2 regions of the Paenibacillus sp. E194 genome follow, and region 1 is predicted to be linked to the other one. Evidence: a T-box and tRNA genes for the amino acid it is inferred to sense, from the RefSeq annotation. Region 1 holds a T-box; the other holds one or more tRNA genes.
The links. The T-box of region 1 lies ahead of leuS (leucine--tRNA ligase). A T-box ahead of a tRNA ligase gene usually reads a tRNA of that ligase, here a tRNA-Leu.

Region 1 (6,877 bases):
AACGTTTAATAATCGACCGTGAAGTATCTCCGTATGGATATTTTTTGACAAACGGGGAACAGGACGTGTTGCTGCATTATACAGAGCTTACGGATAAAGTAGAGCCAGGCGATTACGTGGAAGTGTTTTTATATTATGACACGGAAGATCGTATAGCTGCGACAATGAAGCGTCCTTTATTGACACTCGGAGAGATTGCTAAGCTTACGGTAGCGGATATTCATCCGAAGTACGGCTGCTTCCTTGAGATGGGGATTGGGCGTCAGCTGCTGCTTCCGAAGGGAGAGCTTCCCGAGTTCGAACCGCTTCATCCGAAGGTTGGCGATGAGGTATACGTCCGGATGGAACAGGATCGCTACGGACGACTTATTGCACTGCCAGCTCGTGAAGATGATTTGGTTCCTTATATGTTCGCAGCTCCTGAGTCTTGGAACAACACATGGCGCGATGCGGTCGTGTACCGTGCCCTCAAGATGGGAACGTTCGTTGTCGTAGATGGCGCGCCTGTTGGAGAAGGTGTTATTGGATTCATTCATGAATCGCTCCGTCCGCGCCTGCTTCGTCTTGGTGAGTCTGTCCGTGTTCGCATTACGCATGTCCGTGAGGATGGGCGCGTGAATGTAACGATGGCAGAGCGTAAAGAAGTCGGCATGGATCAAGATGCTGAACGCTTGTTCACCTTCTTGAAGGAGCGCCCAAACGGCACAATGCCATATTCCGATGAGACGCCAGCCGATATTGTGAAGCAGCGCTTTGGCATTAGCAAGTCAGCATTCAAGCGTGCCATCGGTCGCTTGCTGAAGGCGGGACTCATTCGTCAAAATGGGAATTGGACCGAATTGACGGAAACGGCTGCTGCAATGGATACGGCACAGCTTCACAAGGTACTATCGGCGGCACAAGCCGAAGCGCGTGAAGCACATAAGGCTCGCTCGCGCGGCAACGACAATGCACGGTAAGTCGTTCGTTCAACATGCATTGCGAATGATGGAATTATGGAACAACCTCCGGCAGGGGAAGTGAAGATGGATGATTTCATATGGGCGTGTAGCGGAGGTTTATGACCGCTTAATGGAGGACATGCCATACGACCAGTGGGTGTCATTTGCTCGGCAGGCTTGGGAACGGTTTGGAAGCGGCGAGGTTCGTTCCATCGTTGACCTTGGCTGTGGAACCGGGAGTACGGCATTGCCACTGGCGAAGCTCGGTTATGATGTAATTGGCATCGATATTTCAGAATCGATGCTGTCAATTGCGAGCAGCAAGGGAATAGAGGCTGGCCCGCTGAAGGGCGACGTGCGTTGGGTGAATCAGGATATGTGCGATTGGGCCATTCCTGGAGAAGCGGATGCCGTCGTTTCGTTCTGTGACAGCTTGAACTATGTGACTGAAGGGGACGACGTGAAGCGTGCTTTTCAAGCTACCTATAACAACTTGAGATCTGGCGGCGTTTTCTTGTTCGATGTGCTTCATGTCCGTCAATTCGAACATTATGCGGAGACCCAGCCTTTTGCCTATGATGATGAAGATATCTCTTACATTTGGTTTTCGGACTATGATGAAGAACGCCAGGAGATTGAGCACCAGCTGACCTTGTTCGTTCGTCAGCAGTCTGGAGGCTTGTACGAGCGTATTGACGAGGAGCATGTTGAACGCGCCTATGATCCAGACTGGTTAGAACGTATGCTGAAAGAAGCTGGTTTCGGTCATGTCGATCAATTTGCGGACTTTGAATGGCAGTCGCCGGACGAAGAATCGCGCCGAATCTTTTTTGTTGCAGTGAAGCCATAAAGATAGATGTGCATAGTTTCTGAAGATGCACGTGAGATGCACATTTATCCGTCGTGAGATGTAGAATTCGATGTTACTTTCTCAATTCAAGGCGAATGAACAAGAAAGATTAGGAGTTCCATGGCGATCATTGACAATAAGAAAATTTTTCATTATTATATACCTACTTGCATCTATTTGGATGCATCATAATCATATTCAAGCTGAATAGGTAGAATGGAAAGACTTCGAAGAGGAATAGTACCTTAGGTCCCATCTTCAGAGAGCCGGCGGTTGGTGCAAGCCGGTGATGGTGCAGAAGCGAACTCGCCTCAGAGTCGCGCAGCAGAATCGGGAGCGGTAAGCTGCGACGTATTACCAGCGTTAATGGTGTAAAGGGAGTGGATAGCAAAGCATGCTGTCCGCTAACTAGGGTGGTACCACGGGAATAATGCCTCTCGTCCCTAGCGATAATCGCTAAGGATGAGAGGCTTTTTTAATCACATTTATTCATTGCCACAAGTATGACGGACATGCGCGAGCAGCCGTCTAGGCATCGTAGGAGGAGTAAGCATGAGTCAAGAAGCGAAGCAGCCGCACGGTTACGTGCCGCAGCAGATCGAGCCGAAATGGCAATCCTATTGGGATGAACATAAGACATTTGCAACGACAGAAGATGAGAACAAGCCGAATTTCTATGCACTGGATATGTTCCCATATCCATCTGGCGCCGGACTTCATGTAGGACACCCGGAAGGATATACGGCTACAGATATCATGTCTCGTTACAAACGCATGCAAGGGTACAATGTCCTTCATCCGATGGCATGGGACGCATTCGGCCTTCCAGCTGAGCAATATGCGATCGATACGGGACAGCATCCGCGTGAATTCACGGTGAAGAATATCGACAACTTCCGTCGTCAGATCAAGTCCTTGGGCTTCTCTTATGATTGGGATCGCGAGTTCAGCACAACTGATCCGGAATATTACAAGTGGACGCAGTGGATCTTTATTCAGTTGTACAAGAGAGGACTCGCTTACGTTGCAGAAGTTCCTGTTAACTGGTGTCCAGCTCTCGGTACAGTACTTGCGAATGAGGAAGTCATTGATGGCCGTTCGGAGCGTGGTAACCACCCAGTTATTCGTAAGCCAATGCGTCAGTGGGTATTGAAGATTACGGAGTATGCAGAGCGTTTGTTGCAAGATCTGGATGAGCTTGACTGGCCGGAGAGCTTGAAAGACATGCAGCGCAATTGGATTGGGAAGTCCAAGGGAGCTGAAGTTCGCTTTGTAATCGACGGTCACGAAGAGGAACTGGTTGTATTTACAACTCGTCCAGATACGCTGTTCGGTGCAACTTACTGTGTCGTGGCTCCTGAGCATGAGCTTGTCGAACGCATCACGACAGCTGAACAGCAGGCTGCTGTGAAGGCATATCAAGAGCAGGCGGCACGCAAGAGCGATCTGGAGCGTACGGATTTGGCGAAGGATAAGACGGGTGTATTCACAGGCAGCTATGCGGTGAACCCGGCGAATGGAGCGAAGCTTCCAATCTGGATTGCGGATTATGTGCTTGCTGGATACGGTACAGGTGCAATTATGGCTGTTCCTGGACATGATCAGCGCGACTGGGAATTCGCGAAGCAATTTGACCTGCCGATTATCGAAGTGATTGAAGGCGGCAATGTACAGGAAGAAGCATATTCCGGCGATGGAGCTCATGTGAATTCAGAATTCCTGAACGGAATGGACAATGCGGCTGCAATGGCGCGCATGATTGAATGGCTTGAAGCAGAAGGCAAGGGCGAAGGCAAGGTAACGTATCGCCTGCGCGACTGGTTGTTCAGCCGTCAACGCTACTGGGGAGAGCCGATTCCAATTCTTCATCTGGAAGACGGAACAATGAAGCCTGTACCGGAATCCGAACTTCCGCTTACACTGCCGGATGTCGATCAGATTCGTCCATCAGGTACTGGCGAATCTCCGCTTGCGAACGTAGACGAATGGGTGAACACAGTTGATCCAGAGACGGGCATGAAGGCTCGCCGTGAAACGAATACAATGCCGCAATGGGCAGGCAGCAGCTGGTACTACCTGCGCTACATCGATCCGCACAATAACGATGAAATCTGCTCCAAAGAGAAGCAAAAGAAATGGCTTCCAGTCGATTTGTACATTGGCGGCGTTGAGCATGCGGTTCTTCACTTGCTGTATGCGCGCTTCTGGCACAAGGTATTGTTCGACCTTGGTGTCGTAGATACGAAGGAGCCATTCCAGAAGCTTGTTAACCAAGGGATGATCCTTGGTACAAATGGCGAGAAAATGTCTAAGTCCCGCGGCAATGTCATCAATCCAGATGATATTGTGAACGAGTTCGGCGGCGATACGCTGCGCATCTATGAAATGTTCATGGGTCCACTGGAAGCGACGAAGCCATGGAACACGAATGGTGTAGAAGGAAGCTACCGATTCTTGAGCCGCATCTGGCGCTTGTTCATTAACGAGGAGACTGGAGCCCTGAACAGCAAGATTGCTGACGGAACGGATGGAGCAGATCCAGCCTTCATTCGCACATGGCACAAGACCATCAAGAAGGTGACGGAAGACATCGAAGGATTCCGCTTCAATACGGCAATCAGCCAATTGATGATCTTCATCAATGAGGCGTATAAGACAGAGGTACTCCCACGCCAAGCGATGGAGAACTTCGTTCAATTGCTGGCACCGCTCGCGCCACATATCGCGGAAGAATTGTGGCAGCGTCTTGGCTACCAAGAGTCGATTACGTACGCTGCGTGGCCGACTTATGATGAGTCGCTTACAGTTGATGCGGAAGCAGAAATTGTTATTCAAGTGAATGGCAAGATTGTATGCCGTGCAAATGTAGCAGCAGATGCTGACGAAGAAGCAATGCAGCAAAAAGCGATGTCCCTCGCGAACGTTCAGGATGCCATCGCTGGCAAGTCGGTTCGCAAAGTCATCGCAGTAAAAGGCAGACTTGTTAACATTGTGGTCGGTTAAGCTCTTCGCCAAATAGTTGGGATTCGACCTTGTGTAGATCCTCCTCATATTTGGCATGGGTGACTTGAATGAGCTGCTGGAATACCCCATCCAGCTCACCATCCAACAGACGGAGCGCCTCGGCGGTAATGCCGCCGGGGACTGCTACCCGCTGTCTCAAGTGCTCAAGGCTGAATCCTCCCTCCGTTAGCAGCTTGCCAGTACCAAGCAGCATCTCGCTGGCCAGACGCTCTGCTTCATTCCTTTCGATTCCTGTAACTTCAACTGCAGCCTCTATCCATTTCTGCACGAAAAAGGCGATAAATGCCGGCCCACAGCTTGAGATATCCGAAGTGATGCGCGTATACTGCTCGGATACCTGAACTGGACGGCTAATGGACATCATCAACTGTTCCAATAGCAGCCTGTCTTCTGTTTGAATTCTGCTTCCATACATACATAAGGATGCTCCGCTCCATACATAATTCGTAACACTTGGTATAATTTTTGCTATCTTGCAGGACAGCTGCCGCTCCAAATGGCTAATAAGCACTGGACTCGTTATCGATACAACGATGAGAGAAGGCTTTACATATTGTGCGATTTCGTTCAGAACGGCCTTGAATTCTGAAGGCTTCACACATAAAAAGACGATATCGCTTTCTTGTACAGTTTCTACATTGCTGCTGGCCAATTGCAGCCCAGGATATTGCGCAGCTAGCTGTTGAACTTTATTCCTCGTGCGATTGCTTGCGATAAGTTGAGATGGTTCCAATGCACCTGATTGAATAAGTGCTTCAATGATTGTAGACCCCATGCTTCCCGTACCTATAAACCCGACTTTCAAGTACGTTCCCTCCCTTTGCTTCTGCCTATTCCGCTGTTGTCGTAGGACGTGATTATGTTCACTTCGTATTCATTTGTGATGAACACAAGTTTATCAAGCTTATTGATCCATATGATGACATGGTTGACCATTATGCCGTCATTCGCTGACGAAGGGTGTGGTGACATGAGAGAAGGAATGAGGAAGTCCGGAGCATTGCCGATGCGCTGGCTAATTGCAATGAGTCTAGCAGTAATTGGTGTTGCAATCTGTATGTGGATATGGGTGAAGCCGCAAGGGTCACTGCAAGCAGGGACTTGGACGGATTTGAATGATGAGATTGAATCGATGATGGCTGCTGAAGGGAAGGAAGCCCACATCACGGAATCGAAGATGTCTTCGAAGTCGACTCCTGTTGCGGAACAACATGCACAGAACAAGCAGCAGCCTTCCGCATCGACAGTAGCCCAGAAGGATGTTGGTGCTGATACGGGAAAAGGAGGACAATCGGAGGCCTCCAGTTTACTTCCTTCAACGGATGTCCTTAAGACGGAGAAGGAGAATTCCAGTGCGGATGGGAACAAGGGAGCTAATGGAACTATATCCCAACTCCTTAACATTAATGAGGCTGATGCATCTGCGCTGGTGACACTTCCAGGTATTGGGCCGAGTAAAGCGAAAGCAATCATTGAATACCGTGAGAAGAAGGGAGCCTTCCGCCACGTTGATGATCTCATGAAGGTAAAGGGAATCGGCAAGAAGATGATGGCCAAGATCCGGGATCAGGTACGTGTGGAATAAAATGCGTGAAATGTGCAACATTGTGATGTCTTTAGTTGCATGAATGCGCAGGCCTGCTTACAATAAGGGTAAAATACACAACATAGACAAAGGCAGAAGAATGGGGATTGGAGTTATGACAACGACTATGCGCAAAGACTGGGATACGTATTTTATGGATATTGCCTATATGGTGTCTACTCGCTCGCGCTGTCCAAGACGGCATGTGGGCGCTGTGCTCGTACAGGGCAAGAAGCTGCTTGGTACCGCTTATAATGGCGCTCCGATGGGGATTCCTGACTGCAGTGAGGCTGGCTGCATGATCGCAGAACAATATGAGAAAGTTGTCGTAGACGGCGAGGCGCAGATGGTTAAGAAGCAGCGCTGCATTCGCACGATCCATGCAGAACAGAATTTGCTGCTATTCACGGATCGGAATGATAGAGAGGGATCTACGGTATACGTGACGGATCAGCCTTGTTGGACATGTGCCAATAT
Region 2 (10,982 bases), on a different contig from region 1:
CGCTCGCCAAGGAATTATTTAATATCGATATTTCGGGATTGGAAGCGAAGTGGGACAACAAATTTAAAGATTATTACTTCATTAAAGACAAAAAAGCGGTATTGAAAGCAGCGTTAGATGCTGATAAGAAACCCGTGTATATCGTATCAAATGGCCCAGGGTTAATGGTGGGGAATTAGATGTTAGGGTCAATTGCAAACTGCGCTTGAATAAAAAAAGGAGCTAGAAATATGCATAGCAGATGGAAACTTGCGATTCTGCTTCTGACGATCGTTGCCTTAATGAGCGGCTGCTTCGGCAAGAAGGAAGTGCTGGAGCCTCTACAGCCAAGCAAAATCAAGGTGATCTATCAGGATGAGGAAGCCTTTTATCACGACTACGGGAAGTATTTTCATATGAAATATCCGCAGATTGAGGTCGAGGTTATCCCCGAGAGTCAGGTGCTTCTAAATCTCGGGAAAACGATTCGTGCAGAAGATTGGGATGCGGAAATAAAGAAGCTATTGGAGAACTCCGGCGCGGACGTAATAAAGCTGGGTGATGCGAAAACGTTTAAATCATTTGCTGAAGCTGGCAGGTTATACGAATTGGATGAAATGATCCGGCAGGACGACTATGATATGAATGGCTTTTTGCCAGGGCTGATCGACAAAATCAAAAGCTTAGGCAACGGCAAGCTATATGGGCTTGCTCCTTATGTGGATAGGGATGTTCTGTACTATAACGCAGCGTTGTTCAAGGAGCATCAAATCGAACCGCCGAAGAACAATATGACTTGGCAGGAAATGCTGGATTTGTCAGCGAGATTTGCCAATATCGGAAGCGGAGAAAATAAGGTGTACGGGTTCTATGAATGGTCTGGGGATATAGGATTCATTTTGTACAAAATTGCCGATTCCTCCGGATTGAAGCTGCTCGACCCGAAGGGAGAGAAGGTGCTTCTGAACTCAGATGGCTGGAAGAAAGCCATCAAGCAGGCAACGGATGCTGTACGCAGCAAATCTGTATTTTTGCATCCTGAAGGCCAAACTTACTCTCAAAAACTTAGTGATCAAGCTGCTATGATGATAAGCAACGCTTACAAAACACGGGAGCTTGTATTCACTAAGCAAGATTGGAATGTAGTTACGGCTCCGGTAGATCCTGCAATAGATTCTTCATCCATTACCTTTTCTCCCATCTACGCAATTGCGGCCGACTCAGCCAACAAGCGGGCAGCCTGGGAATTCGTCAAATTTGTGAATGGCCCGGAGATGGCGCAGGCCCGTTCGCGGACATTGGAAGGTAAGCTTCCTTCACGCAACGGTTATATGAAGGATATCAAGGGTAGAAGTACGGATGCATTTTATATGCCGAAGATCAGGCAGGAGAGCAGCCTTTATGAAAGTCTTCCATTCGAGTTCCTCAGATTATTTTATAAACCGCTTCGTGAGGAGCTGTTGGCCGTAGTTGCGAACGAGAAGTCAGTTGATGAAGCAGCTGCCGCGTTGGAGGTAAAAGCGCAGGAACTGCTCTTAAAAGTGCGAGAATCTGCAAACAAGGATAAAAGGAAATAGGGAGTGTAGAAACGTGTTAAAGAGTGGGAAGACCGTAATTATGCTGCTTACGATCATGTCTCTCTTAAGCGGCTGCTTCGGAGAACGGTCAGAGCTAGCGCCATTAAAAGACGGTAAAGGGAAAATCAGGGTCGTCTATCAAGATGAAGATCGATTTTATAGTGACTATGGGAACTTCTTTAAAATGATGAACCCTGACATCGATATTGAGATTATCAGTGAAGCGGAATTGTTCGACGAAGCCGAAAAAAACGAGGCATTCAATTTGACTGAGGAAAAGAAAAAGCTGCTCGATAAAGTTAAGCCGGATGTGCTGTTTTTGAATGAAAGCATGTTTGAGGCCTTCGCTCAAGAAGGAAGGCTGTATGACATTGAGCCAGCTATTAGCCAGGATCAATATAATTTGGACGGATTCATGCCTGGTCTTATCGACAGGCTGCGAGCAAAAGGGAATGGGAAGCTGTACGGGCTCACTCCTTCTTTCGAAACGAATGTCATCTATTACAATCGCAACTTGTTCAAGAAGCATCAAATCGAGCCGCCAAATGGGAAAATGACGTGGAAGGAGCTTATTGACCTGGCAGCGAGATTTTCGAGCGTCGAATCAGGAAAGAAGCAAGTGTTTGGCTTATATCAAACGAGAGGGCCGGCAAGTTTGATGTATGATATCGCCGCTGCATCGGCACTTAAGCTCGTTGATGCGAAATCAGGCAAACTGTTGATAGGCTCAGATGGTTGGAAGGAAGCAATGAAGATGACGGCGGATGCCGTCCGCAATCATGCAGCCTATGCTCCTCCCCCAGTGGAGGAGGGCGAACAGCTTGATGGATACGAATATACCGGAGACTATTTGAAGCAGTATAGTCGATCAAACGAGATGTTCTACATGGGCCAAGCGGCAATGACGATTCAACCGCCGTGGTTTGCTTCCTTCTTACGGGATATTCCATACTACTCGAAGACACCGGAGATCGACTGGGGCATCGCGGCCGCGCCTGTTAATCCTGCAAAGCCTGATGAATCGGCTTACGTGAAATTGTCGGAGATCTATGCCATATCTGTGGATTCTCCGAACAAGCGGGCAGCTTGGGAATTCGTCAAATTCGTGAATGGACCGGAAATGGCGCAGGTTGCTGGGAAGGCAATGAACCATACGCTGCCTACGCGATCAGACTATTTCAAGGATTTTAGAGGACGGGAAACGGAGGCTTTTTACCTCCTGAAGCCAATGGAAGCTAGCGGTGTGTCAGATAAAAAAAGCATTCCACCAGGGTTCCAAGCTGAATTCGATTCGTTATTGTCGGATGCGCTGAAATCCTTAATTGACCAAGAGAAAACGCTGGACAATGCGGTTGCCGAGCTTCAAATCAAGGGGCAAGAAATAATAGACCGATTGCGGGAAACCAAGTAGGAGCAATAAGCGAATTAAGTTGAATCTAATTGTTCAATGTTGGCATGAAGAGAGTACTCATGTATTAATACATAGGAGGATTACTATGAATATCAAAAAAGCAATTCTAGCGTCTATGATCGTATCGAGTATGTTGGTTGCTGTGGCAGGCCCGATTCCAGCAGGCGCCGCGGCTGCACAAGAGCAAAAGCAAACAGATAACAAGAAGGTTCAAATCGATCAGAAGCTGGCCGCCAAGCTGCAAAAAGCAATCAAACAATATGCAGGGAAAGAGATTAAGCTGAAGAGTGTCGGCGAGAAGATAGAATCCTCTCATGATGGTGCAAAGGTTGAATCCGTAGACGGAAAATACGCTATCTGCTTTAATGTTGGAAGTGGTCGGATATGGCAGATTGAAGAAAAGGCCACAATTGATAAAATTAGTAAAGAGGATCAGGCGAAAGTCCTGAAAGTGTTGAAAGGGGCATATGCCAATAAAACATATGTCTTTGATAAAGAAGTGATTATGCAGCGAGGGTATGATGGTGATAAAGAAAAGCTAGGTGTAAGTTTGTCGTATAAGTTAACAGGGAAAGACTTTGAGGTATATTTCTTCAAAGACAATACTGCTAAAATGCCGAAAGATGCAGTTAGTGCGTTTACAATAAACTTCACCAAGGAAGAGCTCGACCCGAAGTTGTTGGAAACGGCAATCGAAGCAATAAAAACGGTATTCAATCATGATTTGGAAGTTACATCCTCTAACCTAAGCCGCTTTACATGGACACTTGAAGATAAGGACATTTCGCTTGAAATGGAGGAGGGAAAGGTCACTAACGTATTTCATAAAACACGTAAAGCGGTAACGACCAACAAGGGGATTACGGAAAAGGATGCCAAAGAAGCGGCTGCTCCGCTTGCCAAGGAATTATTCAATATGGACATTGCGGATTTAGAAGTGAAGTGGGACAGCACCTTTAAAAATTACTACTTCATTAAAGACAAACAACCCGTATTGAGAGTAGCACTGGACGCCAATAAGAACATAGTGTTCTTAACATCAGGTGTCAGAGCGTTAAGTGGGTTCTGAATAGGGAAGGTTTGAAAAGAGTTATTGAATTGCATAGCGTAATTTGAGAGAAAAATATTCATACAATCATACATAGGGGGAAATAAAATGAATATCAAAAAAGCAATTCTAGCATCAATGCTTGTATCCAGTATGTTGGTTGCCGTGGCAGATCCAATTCCTGCAGGAGCAGGGGCTGCGCAAGAGCAGCAATTGGATCGCTGGACAATTCAAATAGATCCGAAGTGGACGGAAAAGCTGAATCAAGCGGTAAAATTATTTGCCGGAGAAGACGTGCAATTGCATAAGGTAGGTAAGCTCGATTTCAATAATAAGAATGCATCTAAAATAACAGAAGTGCGATCTGTAGATGGTAAATATTCATTACAATTTGATTATGATACAGGGGTTATCTGGACGGTAAGCGGCAAAACCGCTACTATTGACCAAATCAGCAAGCAGGAACAGGAAGACGTATTAAAGTGGTTGAAAGCGATATATCCAAAAAAGAAGTATGCATTTGATAATGAAGTTGAGGTGATTCACCAGTTTACGGATGAGAAACTCTCAAAAACGTCAAAAGCAGAGGTTAGAGAGGAGAAGACGTACGAATTGAAAGGAAAGGGTTTCTCCGCTTCCTTACACAAATTAGATGGCATACCAGAACATATCGGTCATATCACGATTGACTTTGATAAGAAAGAGCTTGATTCGAAACTGCTGAAAACAGTTGTTGATGCTGCTCAAACTGTTTCTACAAATAAGTTTGAAATGACGACTGCTCAGCTTCGCGTCGATTTATCGCCAATTATCTCAAAGAATAAACCCAATATAACATGGGTGTTCCATGATGGCAAAGTTACGATTTGTGCAGATCCCAATACAGGGAAAATCAATAGTATTTACAATGAGCTTGGAAAACAAGTACGCGAAAATAAAGGCATTTCCGAAAAAGAGGCGAGAGAAGCGGTCGCCCCAATAGTGAAGAAAGTATTTAATATCGACATGAATGGATATAGCGTGAAATGGGATGGAACAGAAAAGGATTTTGCTTTCACCAAGAAAAATGGCATGAATGTGAGAGCGGCATTGGATGCAAATAAAAAGGTCGTGTACATTCGAGTCGGAAGAGCTGCTGCTCCTGGGATCATTAAGTATGCAGCCGATTTGGAAGCGAAACCCCATTAAACGCCTACAAACGAACCATATCATTATATTTTGACTCCGTATCGAATAATCCACTGGCTTCTATGCGTCGGTGGATTTTTTTATTTGAAACCATCTTCATTCAGAATAGTAGAGATAATGTCACAAATGAGAGGAGTGAAATTGTTATACATTGTAGGCGATCACCACTTTACGAATAAAAAACGTTCAAAACTTTAAAAGTAGGGTGGAACATAGGAGGGTTTAGTATGAATTGGAAGAGTACAGCTCTAGCATCTTTACTCGTATCCAGTATGTTGGTTACCTTGGCAGGGCCGATTCCTGTGGGTGCCGGGGCAGCGCAACAGCAGGAACAGCAGCAATCGAATAGTAAGAAGATTCAAATCGATCAGAAGCTGGCCGCCAAACTGGAGAAGGCAGTAAAACAATTCGCAGGCAGAGAAATTAAGTTGAATATGCAGGGCACTTCCCAATCCATAAGCGATCAGGTGCAGGTTAAGTCGGCAGATGGAAAATATAGTGTGAACTTCAAGGAGAAAACAGGAGAAATTACTACGATTAGAGGCTATCAAACCATCGATAAAGTCAGTAAGGAGGATCTGAACGAAGTCCTTAAAATGCTAAAAGGTTTATATGCGAAGAAAGACTATACATTTGATAAAGAAGTTCATGTCGATCTGCACGATGTAGAATCAAAGACGCCCTTTAGCATGTATTCGTTAAACGGGAAAGGATTTTCTGCCTTACTTATGAAAAATTATCCGGGGTGGCCGACAAAGATTCATGTTTCAGCCCAAGTCGAAGTTGCCAAGAACGAGCTTGAACCAAAGCTCATGGAAAAGGCAGCCGGGGCAGTAAAAACAGCTTTAGGCCACAATTTTGAGGTGACGAAGGCTTGGGTTGGAGGTACTAATAAAAAAAGTACATGGAAACTTAAAGGTGGCAATATTACGCTGTCCTTGGATGGAACAGGGAAGACCGAATATATTTATGATATTTCGCGAAAACAATTGACGACGAACAAAGAGATTACGGAAAAAGAAGTGAAAGAGATAGTCGCGCCGATTGCAAAGAAGTTATTCAATTTGGACATCCAGGGGCTTGAAGTAAAATGGGACGGTGCTTCCAGAGACTTCATCTTCAATCAAAAGAAAGATACGAAAATGACCGTGGCGCTGGATGCCGATAAAAACGTAGTTTATATGTTTTCCGGGGTAAGAATGCTTCTGGAGGATTTAGAAAGAGATTAAACCTTAATAAAAAGGAGAAGATAATATGAATCTAAAAAAAGCAATTTTAGCAACGATGATCGTATCCAGTATGTTCGTTACACTTGCGGGCCCGACCTTTGTAGGAGCCGAAGCAGCAGGAGGAAAGCAGCAAGAACAAACATCGGGCAGCAGTATTCAAGTTGATAAAAAGGTTGCTGCCAATCTGCAAAAGTCCGTGAATCAATTTGCAGGGAAAGAGATAAAGTTGAAGTTCGAGAATGCCTTTAAACATCCATTTGATCTGGCAACGGTTTCTTCGGCAGACGAATTATACAAAGTAGATTTTAAGCCAAGTACAGGAGAACTGATCACTATTAAGGGGATTCAAACGCTTGATAAAGTGAGCAAGGATGAGCAAAAGGAACTGCTGAACAAGTTGAAAGGGATGTACGCCAAGAAAGCCTATGCATTTCATAAAGAGGTTCAAATCACTCAGAGATATGACAAGGGGAAGGTTTACAATACCCTTTATTTGCTAGAGGGAAAAGACTTCGTGATTTCTTGGATAAAATATCCACATGGGCAATCAAAGAATAAAAATTATATTGGTGCAGCCGTTATCCAAGTAGACAAGAACGAGCTAGAACCGAAATTACTCAAAACGGCAGCAGATGCAGTGAAAACAGCTCTCGATCAGGAATTTGAGGTGAAGAAAGCAGAGCTTGGTTATTATGCTGGCGCCAAAGGTGATATGTGGAAGCTCAAAGGTGATCATATTACTCTGGCGGTCGAAGCAAAAACAGGAAAGACAGAGTATGTATATGACGTTGCGCGAAAACAAGCAGACACGGCAGTAACAGAAAAAGAAGTGAAAGAAATAGCTGCGCCGATTGCCAAAAAATTGTTCCATATGGACATTCAGGGACTTGAAGTGAAATGGGATAAATCAGCGCGTGATTTCTGTTTCGTTCAAAATAAAGAGACAAAAATGTCAGTTGCATTGGATGCCGATAAAAACGTAGTTTATATGTTCTCTGGACTTAGAATGATGCTGGAAAAATGAAGTGGATCGATCAATAACTCTCTTCCCAGGAAGAGAGAAATCCAAATGGCATAAAAAAAGAGTTATCGAATCGCTTAACGCAATTTGATAACTCTTTTTGTCGTATACCGATGGCCGGACTCGAACCGGCAAGCCTCTCGGCACCGCATTTTGAGTGCGGCGTGTCTGCCAATTCCACCACATCGGCAAAATGATATGGGGCGATCGAAGGGAATCGAACCCTCGAGTGTCGGAGCCACAATCCGATGCGTTCACCACTTCGCCACGACCGCCATATTGATTGCTCAACAGAATCTTAATTTAGCATACTTTCGGCATGTTTTGCAACAAGGAAAATATACCAACAACATTTTTTGTGACTCACTCGTCTTCTATTTCATAGATAAGGCGTTTTCTGCTTTACTTTCACTTTTTCTTTCATCATTGTAAGCTGGCTGCAAGTCAATTCGATGTCATGGCATACGGTCAACGTATACACTATACGTAAGGGTTATGTTTCAAAATGAAAAATAGCTCTTACATATAAGAAGGGGAGGCGGTTACGAATGAAAAAACAAAGAAAAGGACATCTGGTTCACGCATCGGTATTTATGCCTCTGCCTGCTCAGGAAACAATAGCACATCGCAAGGTACCGAGTGCGGCACATGATGAGCCTCATCGTCCTACGAAGAAAGAACCAACTATGATACATGAACAAACGGAAACGATAGCACAACCTGCCCATATGCCACACCGAATGAAGTGGAAGCGTTGGGTCATATATAGCTTGATCATTGCAATTCTTACCCCGATTATTGGGTGGGTAGGGATGGCGGCAACAGGGACGGCCTGGATTGATCAAGGCAAGCTCGTAACGTTCCGTGAGCAGATTGCACAAGAAGCGACTACAGCCAAGGGACAGCATATGGTTCAACTGGAGCATATGGCTTCCTTTATACCTCAGGAACTGATGGCCATTGAGGATCATCGCTTCAAGCTTCATCCCGGCATTGATCCGATCGGGCTGGCACGGTCAGTCTGGATTAATGTGACGAAACAGCAGAAGGCACAGGGCGGCAGTACGATTACGATGCAGCTGGCGCGCAACTTGTTCTTAACGCATGATAAGACATTTTCCCGCAAAATGAAGGAGATGGCGATAGCGGCCAATCTGGAGTGGAATTTTAGCAAACAAGAGATTTTGGAAATGTACCTGAATAAAGTATATTTCGGACATGGACAATACGGAATCGAGAATGCAGCACGCTATTATTTCGGCAAGACGACACGGGTTAATGGCGATATTCCTACAATTAACAAGGCAGAAGCAGCGATTCTCGTTGGATTGCTTAAGGCACCTGAGCGCTACTCCCCAGCGAAGAATATGAAGCTGGCTCTCCAGCGTCAGCATGTTGTATTGAAGCGTATGAAGGATTTAGGCTGGATGACAGAGGCAGAGCGCCAAGCAGCGCTAAAGACACCGATTGGTGTTGTTGTTCACAATAAAGGGAAATAAAGAAAAGGCACACTTGATCAAGCTCGGATGAGCTGCGGCAGGTGTGCCTTTTTTTGACTGTACTCATGGATAAAGCGCTGAATGACGTGATTAATTTTCGTGCAAAAGCAATTTTCTCAGGAATGAGACATATATATGAATCGGCGCCTATGAAATCTTTTACAGGAAAATAAGATGATGTATAAAAATGAACAGGGAGGAATAAGGGTTGAAAAAGAAATTACTAAGTACGGCTATGTCTATGGTTCTTGTCTTTGCACTTATGGGAACTGCCCAGGCAGCGACTCCTGAAAATCCGTGGAAGTTCAGCTCAAGCTCTATCCAGTTCTACAATGATGGTTCCAATACCTTCTATAAAGGCATTTGGACTACAGGGGCAAGTCGGTGGAGCGGGACAGGCAATGTTACAATGGGGACAGGCACGAAATATGATTTTCGGGCAGGAAATCAGAAGGTATCGCCAACGAAAGATAATGATTGGGATGGAATTTGCTACACTACATATTCGAATGGGATTGCCTCCAAAACGCGTGCTTGGGTAAATGAATACTACACAACCCAAAGTCGATATTCCCCTTCTATTACGGAGGGAGTTGCCACACATGAATTAGGGCATGCATTGGGCCTTGCACATAATGACAGCGAACCGTCGGTCATGAAATCTTTTACCTTCTGGTCTGATGGATCGCTTGCTAGAACCAATACATCCCCAACATCTGCTGATAAGGACACGGTTAAGAAGAAATACGGGACGATCGCTTTATCGCAAGCGAATCCATCGACTCCCGTTGTGCATATTGACGCTAGTTGGGCTTATGGGTACAGAGACTATACAGCACTCGCCAACGCTGTTGATGCAATCGTAGAAGGACAGGTAGTGCAGGAGAACGGAGTTCGCAAGTCAGGGAGTGGGGCGCCTGAAACGTACCGGACGGAATCCGAGTTCCAGATATCAGAGGTAATCAAAGGAAACGCATCTCTCAGAAATAGTACGATCAATGTACTACAGCTGGGCGGACGCGACCGGGAGGCCATTGTTGTGTCTGACGATACGACTCCACTAAAGCAAGGTGATCAATCGATTCTGTTCTTGAAGCAAAATGAAGATGGAACCTATCGTGTCGTGAATGAGGATACCTCGATTTTCATGAAGGTAACGAATCAGACGCTCCAGGATGGAAAGATGGAGATGTACCAGAATCAGAAAAGCAAGGCGCTCGTTAGCAAAGAAAACTTGAAAGGTGTAACGAACTAAACATTGAACTAAACATTGAACAATAATTTTAATTAAATATGGAACCAAATAATGAACTAATTATCGAACTAAGTTGACTAGGATGCGACAGTACCAGACTTTGTTAATTCTCTTTCCTTGCAGCCTTAATATAGAGGTTCTTCTTCACCTCAACAGCGATAGCTGTTTCTTCATTAATTCCTTTTATTTTATACAGCTTTGTTCCTACGGGGTAAGTGTTAGAGAAGCTATCTCCACTTGAGTCTTCCTCCCGATTTGAGGATGATTGGATTTCTCCCAGCAGTTTGTCGATCTGTTGAACCTGATCATCACTGCCAACATATCGATTCCCGTGGAAGATGATCATATTGTTGTAGGGCCAGCTTGCGCTCGTTTCCGTTTGTTCACTCGTGCAGCAAGCAGTCAGTATAAGCATCATGCATGAGATAGTGAAAATGGCAAGTAGCTTTTGCATATGGCAGCCTCAACTCCTTCGTACTCATTAACGGTATCGTGAACGGTTATGTTGCGTGAATGAAGCAGAAGCACATTAGGATCCGCGAATGTTGCCTGTACCCGGGTAAAAAGAACGTCTGAGTATGGAATCTGAGCCGGTGAATGCGACCAATCACGATACTTTTGGAATAGCCTCATTGTATAATAGGGAGAGAAAGGGGCTGTTACATAGGATGAAAGATTGGACTTGGATCGTATTCATTTATTTACTCATCATAAATGTAGTTGGATATCAAATGATGGTTGTGGATAAGCAGCGGGCACAGAGGCATCGCCGCCG

Region 2: it encodes a tRNA-Leu, which carries the amino acid that the T-box ahead of leuS (leucine--tRNA ligase) is inferred to sense. The anticodon was not compared.

What each region holds. Positions count from the first base shown of each region.
Region 1 is NZ_JMDX01000255.1:258-7,134, reverse strand. Features, by position in the region: gene AZ66_RS24285 (CvfB family protein) at 1-959, shown strand, start outside; gene AZ66_RS24280 (class I SAM-dependent DNA methyltransferase) at 1,030-1,791, shown strand; T-box leader at 2,010-2,239, shown strand; gene leuS (leucine--tRNA ligase) at 2,344-4,794, shown strand; gene comER (late competence protein ComER) at 4,775-5,620, opposite strand; gene AZ66_RS30170 (ComEA family DNA-binding protein) at 5,786-6,400, shown strand; gene AZ66_RS24260 (deoxycytidylate deaminase) at 6,516-6,877, shown strand, end outside.
Region 2 is NZ_JMDX01000174.1:432-11,413, forward strand. Features, by position in the region: partial or broken gene AZ66_RS32025 (hypothetical protein) at 1-179, shown strand, start outside; gene AZ66_RS20575 (ABC transporter substrate-binding protein) at 231-1,556, shown strand; gene AZ66_RS20580 (ABC transporter substrate-binding protein) at 1,570-2,967, shown strand; gene AZ66_RS20585 (hypothetical protein) at 3,053-4,036, shown strand; gene AZ66_RS20590 (hypothetical protein) at 4,124-5,203, shown strand; gene AZ66_RS20595 (hypothetical protein) at 5,488-6,432, shown strand; gene AZ66_RS20600 (hypothetical protein) at 6,458-7,456, shown strand; tRNA gene AZ66_RS20605 (tRNA-Leu) at 7,562-7,643, opposite strand; tRNA gene AZ66_RS20610 (tRNA-His) at 7,653-7,728, opposite strand; gene AZ66_RS20615 (transglycosylase domain-containing protein) at 8,002-8,952, shown strand; gene AZ66_RS20620 (matrixin family metalloprotease) at 9,161-10,207, shown strand; gene AZ66_RS20625 (hypothetical protein) at 10,311-10,661, opposite strand; gene AZ66_RS20630 (DUF1294 domain-containing protein) at 10,876-10,982, shown strand, end outside.